2 regions of the Scandinavium sp. M-37 genome follow, and region 2 is predicted to be linked to the other one. Evidence: predicted binding sites of a transcription regulator. Region 2 holds the regulator's gene; the other holds the start of a gene.

Region 1 (4,426 bases), on a different contig from region 2:
TGAAGGATTCCCAGGCATGCGCCGAGTAGTCCAGCAGTTTCCCGGCCTGCGCCGCCATGTCCACCAGACCGATTGTCGAGGCGATGGCCGAGTTTTTCACCAGGTTCATCATCTCGGAGGTCATTGGCGGCACGATCACGCGGTACGCATTTGGCAGCAGCACATATCGATAGGTTTGTGGCAGCGTCAGGCCCATTGCCAGCCCGGCGTTTTTCTGTCCGCGCGGCAGCGACTGAATCGCGGCTCGCACCTGCTCGCAGACGCGAGCAGCAGTAAACAGGCCCAGACACATCATTGAAGAGACAAAAAATTGAATGTTGGGATCAAGTTCTGACTTAAACCACATACCGAGGTTTTCCGGCAGCAGTTCCGGGATAACCAGATACCAGGTAAAGAACTGAACGATCAGCGGAACGTTACGGAACAGTTCAACGTACAGCGTCCCGATTCCGGAAAGGATTCGGTTGGGTACGGTACGCAGAATGCCGAACAGCGAGCCGACGAGGAAAGCGATAATCCAGGCCGTGACAGACAGCGCCACGGTGACCTGAAATCCGCTCCACAACCAGCCAAGATAGGTGGTGTTGCCGAACGGGGCTTGTTGCAGAAAAATACCCCAGTTCCAGTCGATTGACATAAATGGACTCCGAAAAAAAAGGGTAGCAGCGCTACCCTCGAAGATTGGTGAGAAGCTCTTTTCGCGCTGAATGGGGAACGACCACTCCGCGTATAGTCTGTCCATGCTTCCCGACAATCGAGAGGGCAGGCGAACCCGCCCATCGTTGTTTTAATTAGTTAAGTGCTTTGTCATTCGGTTCTTTGAACAGGGTCTTCATGTCGTCAGACAGTTCGAAGTTCATGTTCAGGTTCTTCGGTGGGATTGGGTTCTTGAACCATTTTTCGAACCACTTCGCCGCTTCACCCGAGGTCTGCGCCTGGGCAATGGTGTCATCCATCAGCTTCTTGAACTGCGGATCGTCTTTACGCAGCATACAGCCGTACGCTTCTTTAGACTGCGGCGTGCCGAGGATTTCCCAGTTGTCAGGTTTCTTCGCTTTTGCACGTTCGCCTGCCAACAACGCGTCATCCATCATGAACGCCACCGCGCGGCCGCTTTCCAAAGTACGGAAGGAGTCGCCGTGGTCTTTAGCACTGATGATGCGCATGTCCATTTTCTTATCATCGTTCAGTTTGTGCAGCAGCACTTCAGAGGTGGTACCGGAGGTCACGACCACCGCTTTGCCTTTCAGATCGGCGAAATCTTTGATTGGGCCACCTTTCTTGACCAGCAGGCGGGTGCCGACCACGAAGATGGTGTCAGAGAACGCAGCCTGTTTCTGACGCTCGAGGTTATTGGTGGTAGAACCACACTCGAAGTCAAAGGTTCCGTTCTGCAACAGCGGGATACGGTTCTGGGAGGTAATCGGGATCAGCTTTACCTGCAGGTCAGGTTTGTTGAGCTTCTTCTTAATAGCGTCAACGATAGCGTTGGAATAGTCCTGTGAGTAGCCGACCACTTTCTGCTGGTTGTCGTAGTATGAGAACGGTACGGATGATTCACGGTGGCCGACCACAATCACGCCATTTTTGGCGATTTTGTCCAGCGTGCTTTTGCCTGCTGCCGGCGCTGCATCATCGGCATGTGCCAGTCCGGCGGACATTCCCATCACCAGCATTGCTGCGGCCAGTTTACGTAATTGCATATCCAACTCCTTCCTTATCGTGGCGTCAGTGACGCGCAGATACCCATGTGAGTGTTGTGTTGTTATAGCCTGCCACTTGTGTGTGCAGTGTTAAGCCAGTTTGTTAACATTTAGTTTGGCTTAATGTAAAGATTTTGCTGCGATATTGTTTGTTTTTGCGAAGTGCGCCGCACCGTTTTAAGGCAAAAATGCTCCATTGCACCGAAAGGGTGCTACCGCTGAGCGTTATTGGTGCGACCGGGTTGCACTGAGGCAAATCACGCAGCTCTCTGAATTAACAAAGCAATTGGCGTGCCAGAAATGGGGGTGGGGCGAGGGGATAATTAGGGGGCAGGCTGATGCCCTCACCCCGGCCCTCTCCCGCAGGAGAGGGTGAAGGGACTAAAAACCATCGCATCAGCGACGGTTTTGCTGTTTACCTCGAAGGCTCATCACCAGGGCGCCAAAACCGAACAGTGCGGTGAGGATCCACAGTGGCCAGTTGCCGAAGCGGGCGTATGGCGTCAGGCCGGAGGTTGGCGTTACCGTGGTGGTCAGTACCTCACGAGTAAACTGCGGGATCATCGCCTGCACATCGCCGTGCGGATTAATCACCGCGGTAATCCCGTTGTTGGTGCTACGCAGCAGCGGTCGCGCCAGTTCCAGGGCGCGCATCCGTGCCATCTGGAAGTGCTGCCACGGGCCAATCGATTTACCGAACCACGCATCGTTAGAGATGGTCAGCAGGAAATCGGTATCCGGGCGGAGGTTGTCGCGCACCTGCTCGCCGAGAATAACCTCGTAGCAAATCGCCGGGGTCAGCTTCAGACCATGCGCCGAGAGCTGGGGCTGGACGTACGGCCCACGGCTAAACGATGACATCGGCAGGTCAAAGAACGGTGCCAGCGGACGCAGAATTGACTCCAGCGGTACAAATTCACCGAATGGCACCAGATGGTTCTTGTTGTACCGGTCGGTAGAGTTGTAGCTGTACGGGTTATCTTTGCCGAGCGTAATGATGGTGTTATAGGTGTCGTAACGGTTTTGGGCGTTAAGACGCGAATCGACGACCCCGGTTATCAACGAGCTGTTTTTGGCGCGCAACATATCGTCCATCATGCTGAGCAGGCGCTGCTGATTGATTTCGAGATCCGGAATGGCGGATTCTGGCCAAATGATGAGCTGTGATTTGCCCATGACTTTCTCGGTCGCATTGAGATAAATCTGCAGCGTGTTGATCAGCTCTTTTTCATCCCACTTCAGCGACTGAGGAATATTGCCTTGTACCAGCGACACCCCGGTGGTGCGCTCGGGTAGCAACTGATACCACTGGATATAGCGCAGTGGGAAAGGCAGGGCGAAGAGCACCACCGCCACGACCAGCGGACGCCAGTTGCGGGTCATTAACGCCAGCGCCAGCAGGCCGCTAACCATCATCAGCAGGAAGTTAATGGTCTCCACGCCCATCACCGGCGCGAGGCCTTTCAGCGGGCCGTCAATCTGGCTGTAGCCGAACTGCAGCCACGGGAAACCGGTCAACACCCAACCGCGCAGGAACTCGGTGATTTGCCACACCGCAGGTGCAGCAATAGCCACGCGAATCCAGGTCGCTTTTGGCCACAGACGCGAAAGCACCCCGGCGAATAACCCGGTATACAGCGACAGATATGCCGCGAGCAATACCACCAGGAAAACATTCACCGGGCCTGGCATACCGCCAAACTGCGCAATGCTGACGTACACCCAGTTGATGCCTGAGCCAAACAGGCCCAGCCCCCAGAAGTAACCAATCCAGGCACTTTGCAGCGGACGGCGGTTGAGGGTTAATCCTTGCAGCCCTATCAGCGACACAATCGCCGCAGGCCAGAAATCATAAGGTGAAAAAGCCAGCGTTCCGCAGGCACCAAAAAGTAGCGCCAGCAGCAGGCGAATGCGCTGGCGTTCAATCAGAGAGGCAAATGCCATTTAGCGTTGTCGTCCCGTAAAATTAGTCTTCCAGATTGGGCTGTGGCGCATCTTCCGGAAGTTTGACATGTACCTGGATGATACGTCGGCTGTCAGCCATCGCAACTTTGAACTGGTAACCATCAATGACAATCGATTCACCGCGCGCAGGCAGGTGACCGAACGCCTGCATGACCAGGCCGCCGATGGTATCAACTTCGTCGTCGCTAAAGTGCGTGCCGTAGGCTTCGTTGAAATCTTCAATCGAGGCCAGTGCGCGAACGGTCCAGGTGTGACGGCTCAGTTGACGGAAATCGATGTCATCTTCTTCATCGTATTCGTCTTCAATTTCGCCGACGATAAGTTCGAGGATGTCTTCGATGGTCACCAGACCCGAGACGCCGCCAAATTCGTCAATCACAATCGCCATATGGTAGCGCTGAGAGCGGAACTCTTTCAGCATACGGTCAACCCGCTTGCTTTCCGGCACCACCACCGCCTGGCGTAACACTTTATCCATGCTGAAAGCTTCGGCATCGCTGCGCATAAACGGCAGCAGATCCTTGGCCATCAAAATCCCTTCGATGTGATCTTTGTCTTCGCTGATCACTGGAAAACGCGAGTGGGCGGACTCGATAATGACATCGAGACATTCGTCCAGGCTCTGGCTGCGTTTTAGGGTAATCATTTGAGAACGGGGGATCATGATGTCGCGGACGCGTTGGTCTGCAATATCCATAACCCCTTCGAGCATGTCGCGCGTATCTTCGTCGATAAGGTCGTTTTGCCCGGAATCACGG
Region 2 (4,426 bases):
TGACGTTGTACGGTACAACATTTAATTCCAGCGGCCTCAAAATGCGCGGCAACTTACGCAGCAAAAACGCTCAGCTGATTGAAAAGGTGAGAACCTCTTATGAAATTCAAAACAAATAAATTCAGCTTTAAGCTTGCCCTTGCCAGCGCATTGCTGGCCGCCAGCCTCCCGGCGCTGGCGTTGACGGGCGATACCGATCAGCCGATTCACATTGAATCCGATCAGCAATCCCTCGACATGCAGGGGAACGTCGCGACGTTCACCGGCAACGTTATCGTCACCCAGGGCACCATCAAAATTAATGCTGACAAAGTGGTGGTCACCCGCCCGGCTGGCGTTAAAGGTAAAGAGACGATGGACGGCTACGGTAATCCAGCCACCTTCTACCAAATGCAGGACAACGGTAAACCGGTAAACGGCCATGCATCGAAGATGCACTATGAAGTCGCCAACGACCTGGTGGTTCTGACCGGTAATGCCTATCTGGAACAGGTCGATAGCAACATCAAGGGTGACAAAATCACCTATCTGGTGAAAGAGCAGAAAATGCAGGCGTTTAGCGAAAAAGGTAAGCGCGTGACCACGGTTCTGGTGCCATCGCAGCTGCAGGATAAGAGCGGCAAAACCACCACACCGGCTCAGCCTAAAAAGAGTAACTAAGACGTTATGGCAACTTTAACTGCAAAGAATCTTGCGAAAGCCTACAAGGGCCGTCGGGTCGTAGAAGACGTTAGCCTGACGGTCAATTCCGGCGAAATCGTCGGTCTGCTGGGCCCGAACGGGGCCGGTAAAACCACCACCTTCTATATGGTCGTCGGCATTGTGTCGCGTGATGCGGGTAACATCATCATTGATGATGACGATATCAGCCTGCTGCCGCTGCATGCTCGCGCCCGTCGCGGAATAGGCTACCTGCCGCAGGAAGCCTCTATTTTCCGCCGCCTGAGCGTGTTTGATAACCTGATGGCCGTGCTGCAAATCCGGGACGATCTCAGCAACGAGCAGCGTGTCGACCGCGCCAACGAGCTGATGGAAGAGTTCCACATTGAGCACCTGCGCGACAGCCTCGGCCAGGCACTTTCCGGCGGTGAACGTCGCCGTGTGGAAATCGCCCGTGCGCTTGCAGCAAATCCTAAATTTATCCTGCTGGATGAACCCTTTGCCGGCGTTGACCCCATTTCGGTTATCGACATCAAACGTATTATCGAGCATCTGCGCGACAGCGGCCTCGGCGTGCTGATTACCGACCATAACGTGCGTGAAACGTTAGCGGTCTGTGAGCGTGCTTATATCGTCAGCCAGGGGCATTTGATTGCACACGGTACGCCAGAACAAATCCTTCAGGACGAGCATGTTAAGCGTGTGTATCTTGGGGAAGACTTCAGACTCTGATAGGGTAGAGATAATTACCATTTCTGGCCGGAGAAATTTGCCCTGATTATGAAGCAAGGTTTGCAATTAAGGCTCAGTCAACAGCTCGCCATGACGCCGCAACTGCAACAGGCCATTCGCCTGTTGCAGCTTTCAACGCTCGAGCTGCAACAGGAACTTCAGCAAGCGCTGGAGAGTAATCCCCTGCTTGAGCAAACCGATCTTCACGAGGAAGTGGATTCACAAGAAGAAACCGACAACGAAGCCAACGATACGTTTGATACCGTCGATGCCCTCGAGCAGAAAGAGATGCCCGATGAGCTGCCCCTCGACGCCAGCTGGGATGAAATTTACACCGCTGGTACACCGTCGGGGACAGGCACTGACTATCAGGACGACGAGCTGCCAATCTATCAGGGTGAAACCACCCAGTCGCTTCAGGACTATCTGATGTGGCAGGTTGGCCTGACGCCGTTCTCCGACACCGATCGCGCCATTGCCACCTCTATCGTTAACGCCGTCGATGACACCGGCTATCTCACCGCCTCAGTGGAAGAGATCCTCGAAAGCATTGGCGACGACGAGCTCGATCTCGATGAGGTTGAAGCGGTTCTGAAACGCATACAGCGCTTTGATCCTGTTGGCGTTGCGGCAAAAGATCTGCGCGACTGCCTGCTGATCCAGCTTTCTCAGTTTGGCAAAGAGACACCGTGGCTGGCGGAAGCCAAAACGATTATCAGCGATCATCTCTCTCTGCTGGCCAATCACGATTTCCGCAGCCTGATGCGCGTCACGCGTCTGAAAGAAGACGTGTTGAAAGAAGCGGTGACGCTGATTCAATCACTGGACCCGCGTCCGGGTCAGTCTATCCAGACCGGCGAACCGGAATACGTCATTCCTGACGTGCTGGTACGCAAGGTAAGCGGCCGCTGGATGGTCGAACTCAATTCCGACAGCATTCCGCGTTTGCAAATCAACCAGCACTACGCCGGGATGTGTAATAACGCCCGTAACGATGCCGATAGCCAGTTTATTCGCAGTAATCTTCAGGAAGCGAAATGGCTGATCAAAAGCCTGGAAAGCCGCAATGACACGCTGCTCCGGGTGAGTCGTTGTATCGTCGAACAGCAGCAGGCGTTTTTCGAAAAGGGTGAAGAATTCATGAAGCCGATGGTGCTGGCGGATATCGCTCAGGCCGTCGAGATGCATGAATCGACTATCTCGCGCGTGACAACGCAAAAGTATCTTCACAGCCCAAGAGGCATTTTTGAGCTTAAGTATTTCTTCTCCAGCCACGTGAACACTGAAGGCGGTGGCGAAGCCTCGTCGACAGCGATTCGTGCCCTGGTGAAGAAGTTAATTGCCGCGGAAAATCCCGCGAAACCACTGAGTGACAGTAAGCTAACCACCATGCTGTCCGAACAGGGTATCATGGTGGCACGCCGCACCGTTGCAAAGTACCGAGAGTCTTTATCCATTCCGCCGTCCAACCAGCGTAAACAGCTGGTCTGACACAACCGATAAGGAAGACACTATGCAGCTCAATATCACAGGACACAACGTCGAAATCACTGACGCTCTGCGTGAATTTGTGAATACCAAATTTGCCAAGCTTGAGCAGTTTTTCGAACGGATTAATCAGGTCTATATTGTGTTAAAAGTGGAAAAGGTGACTCATATCTCGGATGCCACCCTGCATGTTAACGGGGGCGAAATTCATGCCAGTGCGGAAGGGCAGGATATGTATGCCGCAATAGACGGTCTTATCGACAAGCTTGCAAGACAGCTGACCAAACATAAAGATAAACTGAAACAACACTAATTGTCCGGCCGTGCGCCTGATCCGGCTCTTCGGGTCAGGCGGCACGCAGGTGAAATTATGATGAACAACGATTCCGCTCTGCAACTGAGCAATGTCCTTAACCAGGAATGTACCCGCAGTGCTGTTCACTGCCAGAGTAAAAAACGTGCGCTGGAAATTATCAGCGAACTGGCAGCTAAACAGCTGAGCATCCCGCCACAGGTGGTATTTGAGGCGATCCTGACCCGTGAAAAGATGGGCAGTACCGGCATCGGTAACGGCATTGCCATTCCACACGGCAAGCTGGAAGAGGACACCACGCGCGCCGTTGGCGTGTTCGTGCAGCTCGAAACCCCGATTGCCTTTGATGCGATAGACAATCAGCCGGTTGACCTGCTGTTTGCCCTACTGGTGCCTGCCGACCAGACCAAAACGCATTTGCATACGCTGTCGCTGGTCGCCAAACGCCTGGCGGATAAAACCATCTGCCGCCGTCTGCGCGGTGCGCAGAGCGATGAGGAGCTGTATGAAATTATCACCGGCGACGATAGCGGTGATGACGATGCCTAACGGTAAGTCGGTTGTCGTAAGGAGAAACGACTGATGGTACTGATGATCGTCAGCGGGCGCTCGGGTTCAGGGAAGTCTGTGGCTCTGCGTGCGCTGGAAGATATGGGCTTTTACTGCGTCGATAACCTGCCGGTGGTGTTGCTGCCGGAACTGGCGAAAAGCCTGGCTGACCGGCAGATCTCTGCTGCGGTCAGCATTGATGTGCGTAACATGCCGGAATCGCCGGAGATTTTTGAGCAGGCGATGGAAAATCTGCCTGACTGCTTCTCCCCGCAACTGTTGTTCCTCGATGCCGATCGCAACACGTTGATCCGTCGTTACAGCGATACGCGTCGTCTACACCCTCTTTCCAGCAAGAATCTGTCGCTGGAAAGCGCTATCGATCAGGAAAGCGATCTGCTTGAGCCGCTGCGTTCGCGTGCGGACTTGATTGTTGATACCTCTGAAATGTCGGTGCATGAACTGGCTGAAATGCTGCGTACGCGCCTGCTCGGCAAGCGTGAACGTGAGCTGACGATGGTGTTCGAATCCTTCGGCTTTAAGCATGGGATACCGATTGATGCCGATTACGTGTTTGACGTCCGTTTCCTGCCGAACCCGCACTGGGACCCGAAGCTGCGTCCGATGACTGGCCTCGATAAACCGGTTGCTGCATTCCTCGACCGTCATACAGAAGTTCACAAT

What was found. The regulator sigma-54, encoded in region 2, starts transcription at its own class of promoters, with help from an activator protein. The targets are predictions, from matches to a motif close to GTTGGCACANNTTTCGCTNT.
Region 1: ACG0Z5_RS07815 (amino acid ABC transporter substrate-binding protein) is a predicted target of sigma-54. The motif match lies at 1,983-2,002, and genes of this name have one in related genera.

What each region holds. Positions count from the first base shown of each region.
Region 1 is NZ_JBIGIN010000007.1:132,074-136,499, reverse strand. It holds gene ACG0Z5_RS07820 (amino acid ABC transporter permease) at 1-637, opposite strand, end outside; gene ACG0Z5_RS07815 (amino acid ABC transporter substrate-binding protein) at 792-1,703, opposite strand; gene lnt (apolipoprotein N-acyltransferase) at 2,100-3,647, opposite strand; gene corC (CNNM family magnesium/cobalt transport protein CorC) at 3,670-4,426, opposite strand, start outside.
Region 2 is NZ_JBIGIN010000024.1:12,181-16,606, reverse strand. It holds gene lptC (LPS export ABC transporter periplasmic protein LptC) at 1-119, shown strand, start outside; gene lptA (lipopolysaccharide ABC transporter substrate-binding protein LptA) at 100-660, shown strand; gene lptB (LPS export ABC transporter ATP-binding protein) at 667-1,392, shown strand; gene rpoN (RNA polymerase factor sigma-54) at 1,441-2,883, shown strand; gene hpf (ribosome hibernation promoting factor) at 2,906-3,193, shown strand; gene ptsN (PTS IIA-like nitrogen regulatory protein PtsN) at 3,251-3,742, shown strand; gene rapZ (RNase adapter RapZ) at 3,776-4,426, shown strand, end outside.